Regions from separate parts of the Rhodococcus sp. P4_E4 genome, predicted to be linked through region 4. Evidence: riboswitches for the same ligand, from Rfam matches in the RefSeq annotation. Region 4 holds a riboswitch; each other region holds the start of a gene.
The links. A riboswitch is a leader RNA that binds a small molecule or an ion and turns the genes downstream of it on or off. The one in region 4 is predicted to bind cobalamin.
Positions count from the first base shown of each region.

Region 1 (4,299 bases), 110 kb from region 4:
GAGCGACCAGTCGGTGTCTTCCGGCAGGTACGACGCCGTGGTGTCGGTGATCCCGCTCTTCACACTGCCCGGAGCTACCGCGACGGCGCGCAGACCCTGCTTGCCGTATTCGAGAGCCAGTGCGTGAGTGAAGGACTGGATTCCTCCCTTACTCGCCGCATATGCGGCCATGTACGGGTGCGCGAAGGCTGCGGAGGTGGAGCTGAAATTCACCACCACTGCGTTGCCGGTGGCCAGGAGAGCTGGCAGTGCCTGACGAGTGACGAGGAAGGTGCCGGTCAAGTTCACGGAGATCACCTGATTCCACAAGTCCAGTGAGGTCTCGTGGGTGTGCCCGCCTCGCAATATCCCGGCGGCGTTGACCAGTACGTCCAATCCCCCGAGAGCCGAAATTGCCTGACCCACAACCGTGATGACGGAACTCTCGTCACCGATATCGACGACGACGGTGTCGAGACGACCCTCCGTCGAGGCATGTTCAGCCGACCTCCGGGTGTCTGCCAGACCCTTCTCGGAGATGTCGGCAGCGACCACGCGGCCACCTTCGGCGAGCAACCGCAGCGCGGTGGCCTGCCCGATTCCCGATCCTGCGCCGGTGACGAGAATACGACGACCTTCGAAACGATTCATTGCTGTGTACCTTTCACGAAAACGAGTTGGCTGGTAATCCAGGCTCGGCGGCGCCGACACTCACAACTCACCCGCGAGAAACTTCAGGTACGGGAAATACGCAGCACTGCAACAGGTGTGGCACTGCGAAATCTCAGCGAGGTAATGCTCGCCGAAGTGGCGAATGTCAGACGGATCCGGCCGGTGCGGCCAAGGCTCTTTCGATCCAGACAAGACCAGAGGGGCGGCGGTCGATCGCCTTACGCCCCCGGCGGAATGTCGCTACGCCGAATCGGGCCGTGCGCAGTGCACGGCCGGAATCGAGAGTACAGCGGCGTATGGACATCACAGGCACCGTAGCAGCGCGAGTACAAGTCGCTCAAACGCGTTGTTCGCGACGCAGGTTTGATTCAGGTAATCAGATGTCACTTCTGGACAACTGTGCCGACTTAGGCAGCACTAACCTGATGGCATCTCGAAAACCCGATCCAGGAGCACAGTCGATGACACATGCAGACGCCACGAGCACAACAACTCCCCGGGCGAGCGTCCTACGAACCGCTGACCACAATCGCGGACTCAACGACGTTCTCGCCGTCGTCGAAGCAATGGAGCGACCGAGCGACCACCTGCTGCGGATCACGGCTCGTTTGACGGAGTCGACCGACGATCCGACCTGGTCACGCCCGAACGTCACCGTACGAATGAATCTCGGGCCCAATTTCGACGACGCTTCGCGTGTGTACACGGTGCGTTCCTACGATTCCGCCACCGGATCGATCGTCATCGACGTGGTCCTGCACGGACAGACCAGCCCGATGATGAGGTGGGCAGCGGCGTTGGCCATCGGTGACACCTTCGGTCTCACCGGTCCGCGACCACACTTCTTGGTCCCCGACGTTCCAGGTCGACGGATCGCACTTTTTCTGGATGGCACCGCAATACCTGCGCTGTACTCGATCATCGAGCAGCTACCTACCGACGTGGTCGGAATCGGCTGGGTCACAACAGATGACGAGGTCGCTTTCGCCGAACTGCCCGCCCTCCCCGGCCTGGAGCTTCACCGCGTGAGCGCAGATCTCGCCGAGCCCGACGGCCCACTGGCGGTACGAGCACGCGAGCTCGCCGATCCCGCGAGCTACGTCGTGTGGGGAGCCGGTGAACGCAACGAGATGCGCGCAATCCGTAAGCACTTTCGGTCGACCGTCGGACTCGACAAAGACGACGTCGCGATATTCGGTTACTGGAAGCGCGGCATCAGCAACACCGAAATCGACCTCCGTCGGCGCGAGAACTACGAGCGAATCCTCGCCGGCGGTGGAACCCTGACCGACATCGACGACCTGGCCATCGAGATCTGATCGCGTACACCGGCCGACCTGACCGGCCGTGCACTGCGGTGATAAGTTCCTCTGTGCCAGCGGACCTCCACACAGGGGGTCAGGGAATCCGGTGTGAATCCGGAACTGACGCGCAGCGGTGAGGGTGACCGCCCGGGCTTACGCCACTGGATGAAAATCTGGGAAGGCGCTCGGGTGGGGCGATCTCGAGTCCGAATACCGGCTGGCAGCAGGGGTCAACAGGCGCCTGTTCACACGGTAACGGGCTCCGCGAACGAGCCCCTGCGAGAACGAGATTCCATGCGTCTGTCCAGACTTCGCCTACCCGCCGCTGCCGTCGCGGCCTTGTTGAGCGCGTCGTTGGTTGCCTGCTCCTCCGACGACAGTGCTGCCCGACAATCCAACTCTTCCGAACAATCGCGCGTGACAGTCCAGAACTGTGGCCGAGACGTCACGGTGGAGCGACCGATCGAACGGGCGATCGCGGTAAATCAGCCTGCGGCCGAAATGCTGTTCGCACTGGGAGTGCAGGACCGGATGGCCGGCTACGCCATGAGCGACGACGACGTACTCCCCGAATTACGTGAGGCACGCAGTCAGGTTCAAGCTTTCGACACCGAGTTCCCGTCCTTCGAGAGTGTCCTCGAACGCGAACCGGACATGGTCTACACGACCTTCAATTACACGTTCACCTCGGAAGGCATCGCCGACCGGACCAAGTTCACCGACCTCGGGGTCGCGACGTACCAGTCGCCCAGCGAGTGCACCGGTCAGGATGCCGAGCAGAGCAAGGCCCTCACACTCGACGACTTGTACGCCGAAATCGGCGACGTGGCAACACTGTTCGACGTCAAGGACAAAGGTGTCGAGCTGACCGAGAGTTTGAAGGATCGCGCGGCCACCGCCACGGCGTCGCTGGGAGCCGAAGACGTGACGCTGGCGTGGTGGTACGCAGCCACGAAGACTCCGTACTTCGCCGGGTGCTGCGGTGCACCGGGAATCATGACCGACGCGGTGGGCGCGAAGAACGCCTTCGACGACAACAAACAGTACTGGCCCGAAATCGGTTGGGAGAGTGTGCTCGATCGAGACCCGACCGTGCTGGTGCTCGCAGATCTCGACCGCGGCGGAGACGGCGACAGTGCCGCAGACAAGATCGCGTTCCTCGAATCGGACCCGGTCGCCAGCAAGCTCACCGCAGTGAAGAACAAGCGTTACATCATCCTCGAGGGAACGACGATGGATCCCTCGATCCGCAATGTCGGTGGCATCGAACAGCTCTCCGACGGGCTGCGCCAGTTGGGTGTGGTCTAGATGTCCGCGGAGATCAGTGAACTGGTGCGTCAGTGGGACGACCAGCAGGCGGCATACATCGCCGACCGCGAAAAGCGATTCGACGCGATTCTCGACGTTCTCGAATTGCAGTACGCGCACACCCCGTTCACGGTTGTCGACCTGGCCTGCGGACCGGGCTCACTGAGCGCCCGGATCCTCGAGAAGTTCAAGCACGCGAGCGTTGTGGGGATCGATTACGACCCGATGCTGCTGGAAGTCGCCCGTCAGTCGTCGACTCGTTTCGGTGACCGACTGCAGCTGGTCGACGCAGACCTGCTGAGCACCGATTGGCCGACTTCGGTGACTGCGCCGGTGCAGGCGATAGTGTCGACAACTGCGCTGCACTGGTTACAACCGCAACAGCTCGTCGAGGTGTACCGGCAGTGCCGCGAACTGCTGAGCCCTGACGGAGTCCTGCTCAACGGTGATCACTTCCGCTTCGACAGCCGCTCCCCCGTCATCGGTCGATGGGCGAAGGCTCACGACGAGCAGACGCAACGCTCCGCCTTTGCTGCCGGCGCTCCCGAGTGGGACAGCTGGTGGGAGGAGTTGCGGGCAACTCCCGGCATCGGACCACTGACCGACGAGCGTGAGCGCAGATTCGCCGGACGCGACGCTACCGCGCCCACTGCCGTCGACTTCCAGTTGGCGGCGCTCGCGCAAGCAGGTTTTCGAGAGTCGGGAACGGTCTGGCAACTGTTCGACGACTACGTGGTCTACGGCGTGAGATGACGACAAGAGTTCGCCTGCGTGACAACCCGACGACCGTCACCCTGCTGTGGGTGATCGGTGTTGTCACGCTGGCCGGGTCGGCCGCCGTGGCGATCACGTTGGGGCCGGCCGGTCTGTCGGTCGGTGAGGTGGCCTCGATCGTCGTCGGCCATCTCGGCGGTACCGCGGCGGACGTCACCCCTATCCGCGACGGCATCGTGTGGGATCTTCGTCTGCCACGTACTCTGCTCGCCGCGCTCTGCGGTGCGGGCCTCGGGCTATGCGGGGCGATCATGCAGTCTCT
Region 1 is NZ_JBFUJB010000003.1:201,645-205,943, reverse strand. Features, by position in the region: gene AC1DVN_RS05355 (SDR family NAD(P)-dependent oxidoreductase) at 1-630, opposite strand, end outside; gene AC1DVN_RS05350 (siderophore-interacting protein) at 1,113-1,970, shown strand; cobalamin riboswitch at 2,011-2,191, shown strand; gene AC1DVN_RS05345 (ABC transporter substrate-binding protein) at 2,250-3,263, shown strand; gene AC1DVN_RS05340 (class I SAM-dependent methyltransferase) at 3,264-4,016, shown strand; gene AC1DVN_RS05335 (FecCD family ABC transporter permease) at 4,013-4,299, shown strand, end outside.
Region 1: another riboswitch for cobalamin. It lies ahead of AC1DVN_RS05345 (ABC transporter substrate-binding protein); the one in region 4 lies ahead of AC1DVN_RS04855 (FecCD family ABC transporter permease).

Region 2 (4,299 bases), on a different contig from region 4:
CGCACATCGTGAAGTCGGATTCGCTGATGGATTTGGGCTTGGGCGATCTGTACTCGGAGCGAGCACTGGCCGCGGGCATGACGACACACAAGGCGGACCTCACGTTCGGTTCGCTGCCGTACCGGATCATGCACGAGTTCCAGATCCCGGTGTACGACGCAATCCGTGAGCGCGACAAGGATTTCTACGATCGCCTCGAGAAGGCGGGCTTCGAGCACGACTGGGGCGACGACGGTTCAGGTCTGTTCATGAAGTACCTACGCCGCGGTTCGGGGTACTACATCGACGTCGGCGCGGCCGAACTGGTTGCCAATGGAGACATCAAGCTCGCGCACGGCAACATTCGTGAGCTGACCGAGAACAGCGTGATCCTCGAAGACGGTACGGAATTGCCTGCCGACGTGGTGGTCTACGCGACCGGCTACGGCTCGATGAACGGCTGGGTGGCGGATCTGATCGGTCAGGACACCGCCGACAAGGTCGGCAAGGTGTGGGGCCTGGGCTCGAATACCACCAAGGATCCGGGACCGTGGGAAGGCGAGCAGCGCAACATGTGGAAGCCGACGCAGCAGGAAGCGCTGTGGTTCCACGGAGGCAATCTGCACCAGTCGCGCCACTACTCGCTGTACTTGGCGTTCCTTTATTAACCGCCCGCGGTTAATAAAGGCGCACAGCAGGTTCAGCGAAGGGCGTACTTCTTTGCTACTTCGGTGTTCTTGGTCGCGCGCTCGGTGAGGAAGGCGAATGCCAACCCGAGTACGAGCCAGAGCGTCGCCTGCGTAGCGAGCGAGGAAAGTCGGAACTCCCACAGCAGAGTTGCCGGGAAGTCCTCGCCCACCTCGTTGATGCCGGGAAGCGAGACGTAACCGATCGTGGCGATCACCAGGAACGCAGCCACCGGAGCAGCGATGCGCACGCTGAGGAACTCGTGCCCGGAAACTGCCTTTGCCGCCGCTGCTGCCGCGGTGACGGACAGTAGCCCGAGAATCACGGCGGCCAGCCACAGCAGTGTGCGCTGGTTGATGGTGTCGGGATCTCCGACGGCCGGCGGATTGGCCGGGTACTTGAAGAAGGGCACGGCCTCGATGGCCAGCCAACCACCGACGGCGATGGTGATCGCCAACAACGGCCCGGACATTCCGGTGAGTCGTCGAGCGTAATTGGCAACGACCGAGAAGATCGCCCCGAGTGCCAGTCCGGCCAGCGCTGTGGCCAGGAACAGCCCGGCGCGCTGCCCGTCGCGGCTCACCAGTGGTTCTTCTTCGTCACCGTGCGAATGCCCAGCGGCTTCGCCGGCAACCTCACCGGTGGCGCTGTTGGCTTCTTCGATCGCAATGGCGGCATTGACGTGCGGTTCACCCAGCACGAATGCAACTCCGCCGGCAAGGATGCCTGCGATCAAACCAGCCAACAAACCACGAATGAGAAGCTTCGTGAAATTGTCGACTAGTGGCACGGCAGGCCCATCAAGTGTCGACCGTCGTGCATCAATTCATGCATGTACATGCCGGTGCGAGAGATAGCGCCCTGGTCGAATCCGACCAGGTAGAGAGCGAGCATCGCGAACAGAACTACTGCAGCGGCGAGGAAAGCAAGACGAGTCGAATCGATCGACGTATCGGGAGAATAGGCGAGAGCCATCGAAGCCTCCTGGGATTTTCGCGTCCCCTAGGTCCATGCGATGGCCGAAGTGTCTGGCTGTCGAAATAGTCGTGCCGAAAAAGGCACTTCACCTCGAATTACAGTGGCGCGACCGCTCCGGGCTTTCACCGGATTCCTGTCGGACCATCGCGTTTACATGCGAACTTTTGCACTACTGCCCGCACCGTGTCAACGCGTAAGCCGAGATGACCGTCGATTGTGCCCGCCAAGGCGGGCACAATCGTTCTAGATCAGCTCTTTGCGGCGACGTCCAGAACAACTTCGAACTCGAGCAACGACGCACCCGAAGCGACGGGCTTCGCACGCTCGCCGGAATGGGCTTCGCGGGCAGGGCCGTCACGCCAATCGGCGAACGCCTGCTCGGACTCCCACTGCGTCACCACGAAGTAGCGGCTCTCACCTGCGGTGGGGCGGAGGAGTTGGAATCCGAGAAAGCCCGGGGAGTTCTCGACTGCATGAGCGCGTGCTGCGAAGCGCTTCTCCAGTTCGGGGCCGGCGCCCTCGGGGACCTCGATTGCATTGATCTTCACGACTGCCATGCAAGCGACATTACCCGCGCACCTTCACCGCGTACCGTGACACTCGTGTTGCATGACGAAGGTGGAACAGGACAACCGATTCTGTTGTTGCACGGCCTCATGGGCAGCTCGAGGACGTGGCGACGCCAGGTGCCGTGGATCCGCGAGTTCGGCCACGTCTACACGTTCGACGCCGCCGGTCACGGCCGGCCCGCGCCGTCAGAGCTGACCACCGAGGCATTCGTCGACGACCTGGCATCTGCCGTTGCGTCCATCGAGGAGCCGATGATCGTGATCGGCCATTCGATGGGGGCTCTGCACGCGTGGTGCTTCGCCGCATCGCATCCCGAAAAGGTTTGTGCACTGGTCCTCGAAGACATGGCTCCGGATTTTCGCGGACGCACCGCCGCGGATTGGGCTCAGATGATCTCGGCGTGGCCGCAGCCGTTTGCTTCCGAGGACGCGATGAAGGAATTCTTCGGGCCCGTCGCCGGCCAGTACTTTCTCGACTCTTTCGACCGCCGCGACGACGGGTGGTACCTGCACGGCGAGGTGTCGACCTTCCGCGACATCTCGGAGGAGTGGGGCACGAGGCATTTCTGGGATCAGTGGAAGGCGATCGACGTGCCGACCTTGCTGATCGAGGGAGAGTTCACCATCACCCCCGAGGGACAGATGCGAGAGATGGCCGAGAGGCCGGGAACTCGGTACGTACGTATTGCCGACGCAGGCCACCTGGTTCACGACGATCAACCGCAGCGCTATCGCGAAGTGGTGACGGAATTCCTTCAGACGGTGAGCTGACTGCGGATCGACGCGCCCACCTGCTCCAGTTCGACGGCTCGCCTGGCCAGGAGTCCGGCAGCGAACTTCGCCTTGTCGCCGCGATGGCGGGGGACGACGTGGAGGTGCGAGTGAAACACGGTTTGGCCCGCGGCACGCCCGTCGTTGACGAGAAAGTTGACTCCGTCAGCGGCGATGTCGCAGCGGCGTAGAGCTCCGGCGATGAGCGTGCCGACGCGGAACATCTCTGCGCCCTCGTGGCTTTCGAGAGCATCGAGGTTTTCTGCATGACGCTTGGGGACCACCAGGGTGTGTCCGCGACTCACCGGTCGGGCGTCGAGAAATGCAAGAGTCGTCTCGCTCTCGTGGACGAGAATCGCCGGCTCGGTCAGCGCGACGATCTTGCAGAAGACACAGGTATCGGTGCTCATGCCTACAGAATGTAGTCCGAATCAGATCCGACCCGGGACTACAGCAGGCGCAGCTGACGTGCCTTCGTGATCGCTTCGTTTCGATTGTGTACGTCGAGCTTCTTGTAGAGAGTGCGCAGTTGAGTCTTGACGGTGTTGACGGACACGTACAGTTTGTCGGCCATCGCGGCCGACCCCATGCCGAGCGCCAGGAGTGAGAGGACCTTCTGTTCGCGTTCGGTCAGCTCCACGATACGTACGAATCCCGGAAATGATTCCGCAGGAGCCCTTTTCGAGAACTCGGCGAGTGCACGCGATTTTGTTACTGCCATCGATTCGAGTTTCTCGACGTCCGCCGATCCAATGGTCGCGAACGGACGCAGAAGTCCGGTTTGGTCCGCGATACTGCACGCTCTGGACCACTCCTGAGAGGCGAGGCGTGGCTCACCCAGCTCGGAGTGTGCAACCGCTTGCACCAGAAGCGATTCCATCTGTGCCCGCGGATAGGATTCGCCAGACCAGTCGAACTGATGGCACAGCGCCACAGCGGCCTCGTTCTGGCCGATTCGCTGACGTAAACGCGCCACCGACGCGAGCGTCCACGGGTTGGCTGCAGGATCGGCAATTTCCTTGGCCAGAGCCGTCGCCTTGTTTCCCTCGCCGAGTGCGAGCAGGAGATCGATTTCTGCGGATTGCAGCAGAGGAAGCGCGAAAGACGTGGCCGTGTACTGCTTGGAATGCACTCCAATCGCGTTGTGGAGCAAGGACAGAGCGGAAGATGCACTGCTCTGAGTCAGGGCGAATTGGCTGTGCGCATAGACGACGAACGCCCATAGCTCCTCGGTGTCAGACGGAACGCCGAGGTCGGTCAGTGCGATACGTGCGTCACCGAAGTCGAGTGTGTCGAGAGCGGCGAGAGCCCGTGC
Region 2 is NZ_JBFUJB010000031.1:48,958-53,256, reverse strand. Features, by position in the region: partial or broken gene AC1DVN_RS28565 (NAD(P)-binding domain-containing protein) at 1-635, shown strand, start outside; gene AC1DVN_RS28560 (CbtA family protein) at 680-1,456, opposite strand; gene AC1DVN_RS28555 (CbtB domain-containing protein) at 1,447-1,641, opposite strand; cobalamin riboswitch at 1,667-1,805, opposite strand; gene mhuD (mycobilin-forming heme oxygenase MhuD) at 1,893-2,201, opposite strand; gene AC1DVN_RS28545 (alpha/beta fold hydrolase) at 2,247-2,984, shown strand; gene AC1DVN_RS28540 (HIT family protein) at 2,969-3,394, opposite strand; gene AC1DVN_RS28535 (helix-turn-helix transcriptional regulator) at 3,433-4,299, opposite strand, start outside.
Region 2: another riboswitch for cobalamin. It lies ahead of AC1DVN_RS28555 (CbtB domain-containing protein); the one in region 4 lies ahead of AC1DVN_RS04855 (FecCD family ABC transporter permease).

Region 3 (4,299 bases), on a different contig from region 4:
AACCCGGACATCGCGAATGCCCCCGTCACCACGATCAGGAGTAGGGCGGCGGCCGTCACGATTCGGCCGGTGCGTTCGGTTCCGAACTTGACTGCTTCCTCCGTCGTCGCTCCCGCGTTCTTGGCCTCGACCATCCGGGACATCAGGAAAACCTCGTAGTCCGTGGACAATCCGAACACCACCGCCAGGATGAGCACGACGAACGTCGCCTCCAGCGGAGTTTGACTGACCCCGAGGAGTTCGACGCCGTGACCGTCCTGGAAGACGAAGGTGAGGACTCCGAAGGTGGTCGCGAGGCTCAGCGCGGCCATCAGTACCGCCTTGATGGGCAGGACCACCGAACCGAACGCGAGGAACAACAGGATCAAGGTGGATCCGACCATGATGAGGATCATCACCGGCAACCAGTGCAGGACGGCGTTGTTGCCGTCGTCGACCATGGCTTGACCGCCACCGACAAGCAGCACTGTTCCGTCGGGAGCGGAGATCGCACGCAGATCTGTCACTGCGGTGCTCTGTGATTGGGGCGTAGAGCCCTCGCTGTAGAGAGCCTGAACCGCGATGAGTTGATTGGTGCTCGCGACGACGGTCGCCTGACCGATGCCCTCGACCTGACCGGCGGACTCGGCGATCGCTGCACCTTCGGCCGGGGTGAGAGTGTTCCCGTCCTCGGCCTGAAGGATCATCGTCGCGCCGTTGCCGGTCTGCGGGAAGTCGTTGACCAACGTGTCCATTGCGACGCGAGCGGGGTCGTTGTCCGGGAGTGCGGTGTACGAGAGTTCTCCCAAACGGGCACCGAGCAGCGGCGAGGCCATCACGAGCAGCACGGCCACGATCGTCACCGAGACCGCGACCGGACGCTTCATCACCCACGTGACGACGCGGCCCCAGAACTTGCGCGAGCGTTCCTCGCCGCGTTGCGCCGCATCCTTGCGCCACGTCAGGGCGTTGATGCGATGCCCCAGAATGGCAAGCAGCGCAGGCACAGCGGTCAGCGACAGAACCGCCGCGCTCAGTACTGCTGCGATCGCACCGAAACCCAAAGACCGGATGACGGCCTGCGGGAAAACGAGCATGCCGCTGAACGCGCAGATCAGCAGCAGACCCGAGAACATGACGGTGCGACCCGCGGTCAGAACTGTCCGCTGCGCAGCCGCTCCCGGGTCCGAGCCCGAATTCAGTTCTTCACGGAACCGACCGACCACGAACAGTCCGTAGTCGATTGCAAGTCCCAACCCGAGAAGAGAAGCGACGTTGATCGAGAACGAAGACACATCGGTGATCAGCGTGAGGACTCGCAGAACCGCCAAGGCGCTCAAGACACTGAGTACACCCACGAACACCGGAACCGCCGCAGCGACGACGCCGCCGAAGATGAAGACCAGCAGCACCAGAGTGATCGGAATGGCGATGGCTTCGGCGACCACCAGGTCTTTCTCCAGCTTGGTGTTGAACGCGACGCCGACGACGGTGTTACCCGCGAATTGTGCCTCGGCACCTTCAACTTCGAGCTTCGGCAAGAGATCGGCGAAAGTAGCAGGTGTGACGCCCGAGTCCGGTGCCAACGTGATCGCAACGGCCGCCATGGATCCGTCGTTCGAGAGCAGACTGGCCTTGGCCGCGGCGTCCGTTCCCCAATACGACTTCACCGACGCGGTCGGCACTTCCGTTTTGAACTGGTCGACGGCGGCCGTCACTGCCGGCCCGATGTCGTCGAGGGTCTTACCGTCTGTGGGTGAGTAGATCGCGATGATGTCCGGGGTCTGCGGTCCGAGATTGTCTTCGATGATGTCCGCAACCTTCGCGGAGTCGCTGCCCGGATCGATGAAGCCGCCCTGGCTGAGCTTGCCGAACACTCCGAGTCCCCACACCCCACTGATGAGAACTATCAGAACCGCGAGGCTCAGTACCCACCATTTCCGGGCGACGACGGTTTGGGCCCAGCGTGTCATGTATCAACTCCGGTGTGTGGGGGCGTCTGGCCAGATCGACTGTAGTGGGCGTTTGGTCTTGAATCGGAAACGTCATGCATACTGCTCGAAGCACTTGCAAGCCACGTGTGTGGGGGAAGCCGGTCCGAATCCGGCGCTGACCCGCAACGGTAGGTCGATTCTCGGTAGTCACCGAGCGTCGGCAAGCCCGATTACCCACCGCGCGGTGTGCGACATCCATTCGTCGTGGTCTACGAAAAGGAAGTCCAGCAGGAGCTCTGGCCGAGTATCAGTGTGCGGGCGGAGTTGTCTGTCGGATTCTCATTCGTGGCTCAGAGCCCTTACGAGGTCCCCGTGTCACTTCAGTTCTCCCCGTCCCGCGCCGCCGCTGTTCTCATCGCGGTCGCCTTTGTTTCGGCAGGTTGTTCCAAAGGCCAGGAATCAGAGTCCGCGTCTGCTGCGGAATCCTTCGCACAGGCTGTGTCCGTGACCAACTGCGATCGAGAGATGACCTTCGACTCGCCGCCGCAGCGCATCGTGTCTTTGAACGGGCATGTCACCGAGGCGCTCATCGAAATCGGTGCGGGTGACCGGATCGTCGGTCGGGCGTACAGCGACAACCCGCCAACTGCGGAGACCGCCGATGTATTCAACAAGATTCCCAGCCTCTCCGATACGTTCCCCAGCATGGAGCAGGTCCTCGACGTCGATCCGGACTTCGTGGTCGGAGGAATGACCAGTGCCTTCAACGAGAAGCAAGGCCGTTCCCGAGACGCTTTCGGCGAGCGCGGAATCAACACCTTCCTCTTCTCGGAATACTGTGGCACCGGTTTCCCCGACATCGGATTGCTCGAGAACGACTACACGCAACTCGGTCGAGTCCTGGGCGTCGAAGATTCCGCCCGCGAGGTCGCAGAGGAGATCAGCGATGGTCTCGATTCCGTCCGCGCTTCGGTCGGAGACGCGGCGCCGGTACCGACCTTCTTCTACGACAGTGGTGACCAGGTTCCGACGACTATCGGCGGAGTCGGCGTCGGTCAATTGGTCGCGGAATACTCCGGCGTCTCGAACATCTTCGCCGAAGGGACAAAGCCCTACATCGACGCATCGTGGGAAGCTGTTGCCGAGCGTGCACCCCAGGCGATCGTGGTCATCGACTACGGAGACAAGACCGCCGAGCAGAAGATCGACTTCCTCCGCGCCCAGCCGTTGATGGCGACCACCCCTGCTGTGCAGCAGAACCGGTTCGTCGTGGTTCCTCTCGCGGACCTGTTCGAGAGTTCACGGTTGGTGCGTTCGGCACAGACCATCGCGACGGCCTTCCATCCGGGCGCTGACGCGGCGAAGTGACCCGCACGCGTTACGGGTACGGCGCCCTACTTGTCGGCTTGGCGGTCGCCTTGGCGATCGTCCTGGGGTTGGCCGTCTCCTTGGGATCGGTTCGCATTCCCGTCGGTGACGTCTGGGCGATAGTCGGAGCCCGTTTGGCGCCAGGGACTTTCGAAACGTGGTGGACCGCGGCGCGGGAGTCGATCGTGATCGACTCCCGCCTGCCACGTGCACTCACGGCTGCGGTCGTGGGTGCTTCCTTGGCGATGTCGGGTGCTGTTGCTCAGGCTGTCACACGGAATCCTCTTGCCGACCCGTATCTGCTCGGAGTTTCGTCGGGTGCGGGATTCATGGTGGTGCTCGTCTCGGTGCTGGGTTTCGGCGCCGGCCTCCTCGGGGTTTTCACGATTCCGGTCGCAGCATTCGTCGGGGCGATGATCCCGTTGTTTCTCGCACTGCTGATCGGCGGCCGGTATCCGCAGCCGACCGCGATCATTTTGGTGGGTGTAGCGCTCGCCCAGATATTCTCGGCGCTCATCACCTTTTGCATCCTGGTGTTGGCCGATGATCGGCACGTGACGTCGGTGATGCACTGGATTGCCGGCGGATTCGGTGATGCGCGATGGTCGACGCTGATCTTCCCGACGATCGCACTGGTCGTCGTCGGCACAGCCCTTCTGTTCAGTTCGCGGTGGATGGACGTCTTGCAGACCGGTGACGACGGGGCTGCTGCACTCGGTATGAACGTCCGGCGGTTCCGTGTGTTGTCCTTGCTTGCGGTCTCCGTACTGGCGGGCGCGGCAGTCAGCGTTGCCGGTGGAATCGGATTCATTGGCCTCCTGATCCCACATCTGGCCGGTTTCATCGTCGGCACCAGAGCAATTCGACTGCTCCCTGCTGCAGCCCTTCTGGGCGCCGTCGCGATGGTTGCCGCGGATACCGCTGCGCGCTCGGTGGCACAATCCACCGAAGTTCCGGTCGGAGTGATCACCGCCCTCGTGGGTGCACCGATCTTCGTCTGGATGCTTTACCGGCAGTA
Region 3 is NZ_JBFUJB010000002.1:141,491-145,789, reverse strand. Features, by position in the region: gene AC1DVN_RS03620 (MMPL family transporter) at 1-1,952, opposite strand, end outside; cobalamin riboswitch at 2,022-2,169, shown strand; gene AC1DVN_RS03615 (ABC transporter substrate-binding protein) at 2,286-3,281, shown strand; gene AC1DVN_RS03610 (FecCD family ABC transporter permease) at 3,278-4,299, shown strand, end outside.
Region 3: another riboswitch for cobalamin. It lies ahead of AC1DVN_RS03615 (ABC transporter substrate-binding protein); the one in region 4 lies ahead of AC1DVN_RS04855 (FecCD family ABC transporter permease).

Region 4 (4,299 bases):
GAGCAGTTCGAGTTGATGCCGGATGTCGAGATGATTGGTCGGCTCGTCGAGGATGAGCACGCCGGCGTCCTGCGCGAGACCTCGGGCGAGAAATACCCGCCGACGCTCGCCGCCGGAAAGCGTGTCCATCGAAGAGAGCCTGTGCTCGATCATTCCGACCTCGCCCAGAGCACGATCAACGACGGCATTCTCGTGCTTTCCGCCGACACTCCAGGGCTTTGTATGTGGCGTGCGCCCCAGAGTCACGTACTCGTGAACCAACAAATCGGCGGGACTCTGCTCTTCCTGCGCCACAAAAGAAATGGCTTTGGCCCGCGAACGCGCGGACATCGCGTGCACGGACTCGCCGCCGACGCGGACGTCACCGTCAGCGATCGGTCCGAGACCGGCAAGCGCACGCAACAAAGTCGACTTGCCCGATCCGTTCGGACCGACGACGCCGACTACTGCACCGGCGTCCGCCGCGATGTCGACGCCCTTGACGACGGTTCGGTGGTCGATGCGGACGACGACTCCGGACGCGGTCACCGCCAGGGCGCGGGCGCTCACGAACTGCCACCGAATCGGTAGCGCCGACGGCCGAGAAGCAGGAGAAACAGCGGGGCACCGATCACCCCGGTCACCACGCTCAGCGGGATCTCGGTCGGCCGCAACGAGGTCCGCGCCACGACGTCGACCCACACCAGGAACGACGCGCCGATCAGCGCTGCCGCCGGCAACACCACTCGATGTCTGGCTCCGACGAGCATGCGTGTGACGTGCGGTATGACCAAGCCTACGAAGGCAATCGCGCCGGACACTGCAACCATCGTGCCGACCAACGCTGCCAGCACGCCGAACAGCACGTTTCGCAGGGTTCGGATGGGAATACCGAGCGAAGCCGCGACGTCCGGTCCGGCCGCCAGCGCATCCAGCCAACCGTGCAGGGCGAACACCGCTGCCGTCAGCAGGAACACTACGATGACCGGCGCCCACAACTTGTCCCAGGATGCCCCGGCCAAACTTCCCAGGAGCCAGAACAATACGGACTGCGCGGCCTGGGAATCATTGGTACGCAGCACCAGAAAACTCGCGATCGCCGACAGGGCGGATGCGGTAACGGTGCCGGTCAGAACCAATCGCAGTGGAGTGATACCGCCTTGCAGCGTCGCGATGGTGAAGACGAGAATCGCAGCTCCCAATGCCCCGATCATCGCGCCGAGGCTGAGCGCCCATACTCCCGCGCCGGCGAACAGTCCGGTGGTGATGACGGCGGTGGCACCGACACTCGCGCCGGACGACACTCCCAGCAGGTGGGGATCGGCAAGAGCGTTACGGACGAGGGTTTGCACCACCACGCCGGCGACGGCAAGACCAGCGCCGACGGCCAGACCGAGCAGTACCCGAGGTGCTCTGATCCCCCACACGATCGCAAGTTCGGAACGCGTGACGGGTGGGCCTCCAAAGCGCGAGTGCACCACGTCCACCACAGTGGACACGGGGAGCATCTCGGATCCGAATGCCAACGCGCACACAGCAGAGAGCACGGTGACGACCAGCAGAGCGGGCAGCACGATACCCGGACTGAGCCGTCCTCGAGGCGCACCAGCCTTCGGCGAAGGCAGGTGGGTAGGTGGAGACAGAGCTCCGCCAACAGCATTCATGGTGTGACCGATCCATCCTCGTGGCATGACACAACGTCAACGAGGGTGGTATCTGGCTACGGTCGACGCAGGGACGACCTCACAGTGGCGGGACCGCGCCGGAATTGCACCGACTTCCCATTACCTCGATGATGACGTCAGAACCATAACGGACTGTGGTCACCATTCCGCACACCGGATCAGGATTCCGACGCGATCATCGATCTCGCCTGCCGCACGACGGCTTCCGTTCGCACTCGAAGTTCCTCGGGTGAATCCGATTCCAGCACAACCCGATGCACCTGGCTGTCCACGGCAGTCACAGTCAGCCGTGACGTCAACAACGCATCGTCCGCACTGAAACCGCGGCTCTGCAAGTACTCCGAAAAACCAAGTACCAGTTGCCGATTCATTCCTTCGACCTGCTCGATGAGCTCACGCGTACGCGGAACCTGATCGTAGAGCAGGTGAAAGAACTCTCGCGGCTTACTGTTCACTTCGACCGCGCACTCCACCAACATCCGGACGGCCTCGTCCAGGGAGAGTTCGCGCTCGACGATGTCGGAAAGGCAGAGCGCAAAACTCTCCCGCGCAGCACTCACGTGACGGTTCGCCAACTCCGAGAGGATCTCGTACTTGTCGCCGAAATACTGGTAGAGCGAGCCCACCGACACCCCTGCTTCGTCAGCGATCCGGTTGGTGGTCGCTGCCATGGCTTCCGAAGCGAAAACGCGAGTAGCTGCCTCCAGGATCGCGTCGTAGGTAGCCCTCGAGCGCTGCTGGGAGGGCCTTTTCCGCCGAGTCGACACGGTCCTCCGATGCGAGTTGTCAGCCGCGACGCCGATACCGAGAATTGTGTAGGTGACCAGCGCCGATTACTCGAAGTTTATGCCCGACCGGTACACCGACCACATGCCGGCGCCGACCCCGACGTGGTGGGAGTGGAACGGCAACACCGTCCACGTCGCACGGGCAGTGGCTCCAGACGCACCGGTTCGTGTTCTCGGCATCCACGGCGCCGGCGGCTACTCGGGCGCGTTGTGGCCGTTCGCCGGGATCGGCGTGAAACTCGGAGCCGAAGTCCTCTTCCCCGATCTTCCGCTGTACGGCGACACCGTCGTAGCCGATCCGGCCGGCGTCCGGTACGAGCAGTGGGTCGATCTCCTCTGCGATCTCGTCCGAGCCGAGAAGGCAGCCGACGATCGGCCGCTGGTGTTGTTGGGCGCCAGCATCGGCGGTCTGCTGGCCTACGAGGTAGCCGCGCGGACCGGTCTGGCCGACGCCGTCGTCGCCACCTGTCTGCTCGATCCCTCGAATCCGTCGGCCAGAGCTGCCGCGGCGCGGTTCGGCCCGATGGGTGTCTACGGCGCTCCCCTGATGCGCCGCACCGAACGACTGGTGGGCCGTATCCGCGTGCCCATCCGTTGGGTCGCCGACGTCGCGAACATGAGCAGCAACCGTGAACTCGCGACGCTGTGCGCAACCGATCCGCGTGGTGGCGGTGTTCGGGTGCCACTCGGATTCCTCAGCAGCTACTTCTCGTTCGAGCACACCGCACCCGAAACATTTCGGACGACGCCCGTTCTGCTCACCCACCCGGCCGCCGACCGATGGACGCCACCCGAACTGAGCTTGCAGTTCCTCCGCCGCATCAACGCACCCACCGAATTCGTGATGCTGGACGGGTGCGGGCACTTTCCCGTCGAAGAGCCGGGCCTGACGCAGTTCCACGACGCCGTCGACACACTGCTGCGCTCCGTCGCCGAGCGTCACCGCACGAAACCGTCGCCACCCGCCTAGCCTGAAGTTCGTGAGCATCGAACCCAAGGCCGAGCCGACGGGAAACGGCGACGAGAGCACCACGACAGTCGTACTGGCGTTTGCGGCTAACGCGCTGATCGCCGGGGCCAAGACGGCGGCCGCCATCGTCACCGGATCTGCATCGATGGTCGCCGAGGCCACCCACTCCTGGGCCGATACCGGCAACGAAGTGCTGCTGCTGATCGCGAACCGCCGCTCGAAAAGGGTTCCCGACCGAGACCAGCCACTCGGGTACGGCCGGGAGGCCTACATCTGGTCGATGTTCGCCGCCCTCGGACTCTTCGCGCTCGGCGCAGGTGTGTCGATCACCCACGGCATCCAGGAACTGTTCCATTCCGAACCGGCCACCGACTTCGGTGTCGCCTACGCAGTCCTCGGCGTCTCGTTCATCCTCGAAGGCATCTCGTTCCGGCAGGCGTACAAGCAACTCCGAACCGAAGCGTCCGCCGTCAACCGTGACGTCATGGCCCAGGCGCTCAACACATCCGACCCGACGACCCGGGCCGTGTTCGCCGAAGATGCTGCAGCACTGATCGGTTTGGTCATCGCATTCGTCGGCGTCCTACTGCACCAGATCACCGGTTCACCGATCCCCGACGCCCTCGGCTCCATCTTCGTCGGCATACTTCTCGGAGTCATCGCGATCATCCTGATCGATCGCAACCGCCGATTCCTGGTCGGCGAAGAGGCCTCACCGACGCTGCGGGCAGCAGCCGTCGAAGCTCTCACCCAACTACCCGAAATCAACCGAATCACGTTCCTACGCATGGAATACCTCGGGCCGCGGCAGGTGTACCTGGTGGCCAGCGTCGATCTGGTCGGTGACTACGCGGAATCCCGAGTGGCCCATACGTTG
Region 4 is NZ_JBFUJB010000003.1:95,348-99,646, reverse strand. Features, by position in the region: gene AC1DVN_RS04860 (ABC transporter ATP-binding protein) at 1-549, opposite strand, end outside; gene AC1DVN_RS04855 (FecCD family ABC transporter permease) at 546-1,553, opposite strand; cobalamin riboswitch at 1,671-1,806, opposite strand; gene AC1DVN_RS04850 (TetR/AcrR family transcriptional regulator) at 1,823-2,335, opposite strand; gene AC1DVN_RS04845 (alpha/beta hydrolase) at 2,484-3,422, shown strand; gene AC1DVN_RS04840 (cation diffusion facilitator family transporter) at 3,433-4,299, shown strand, end outside.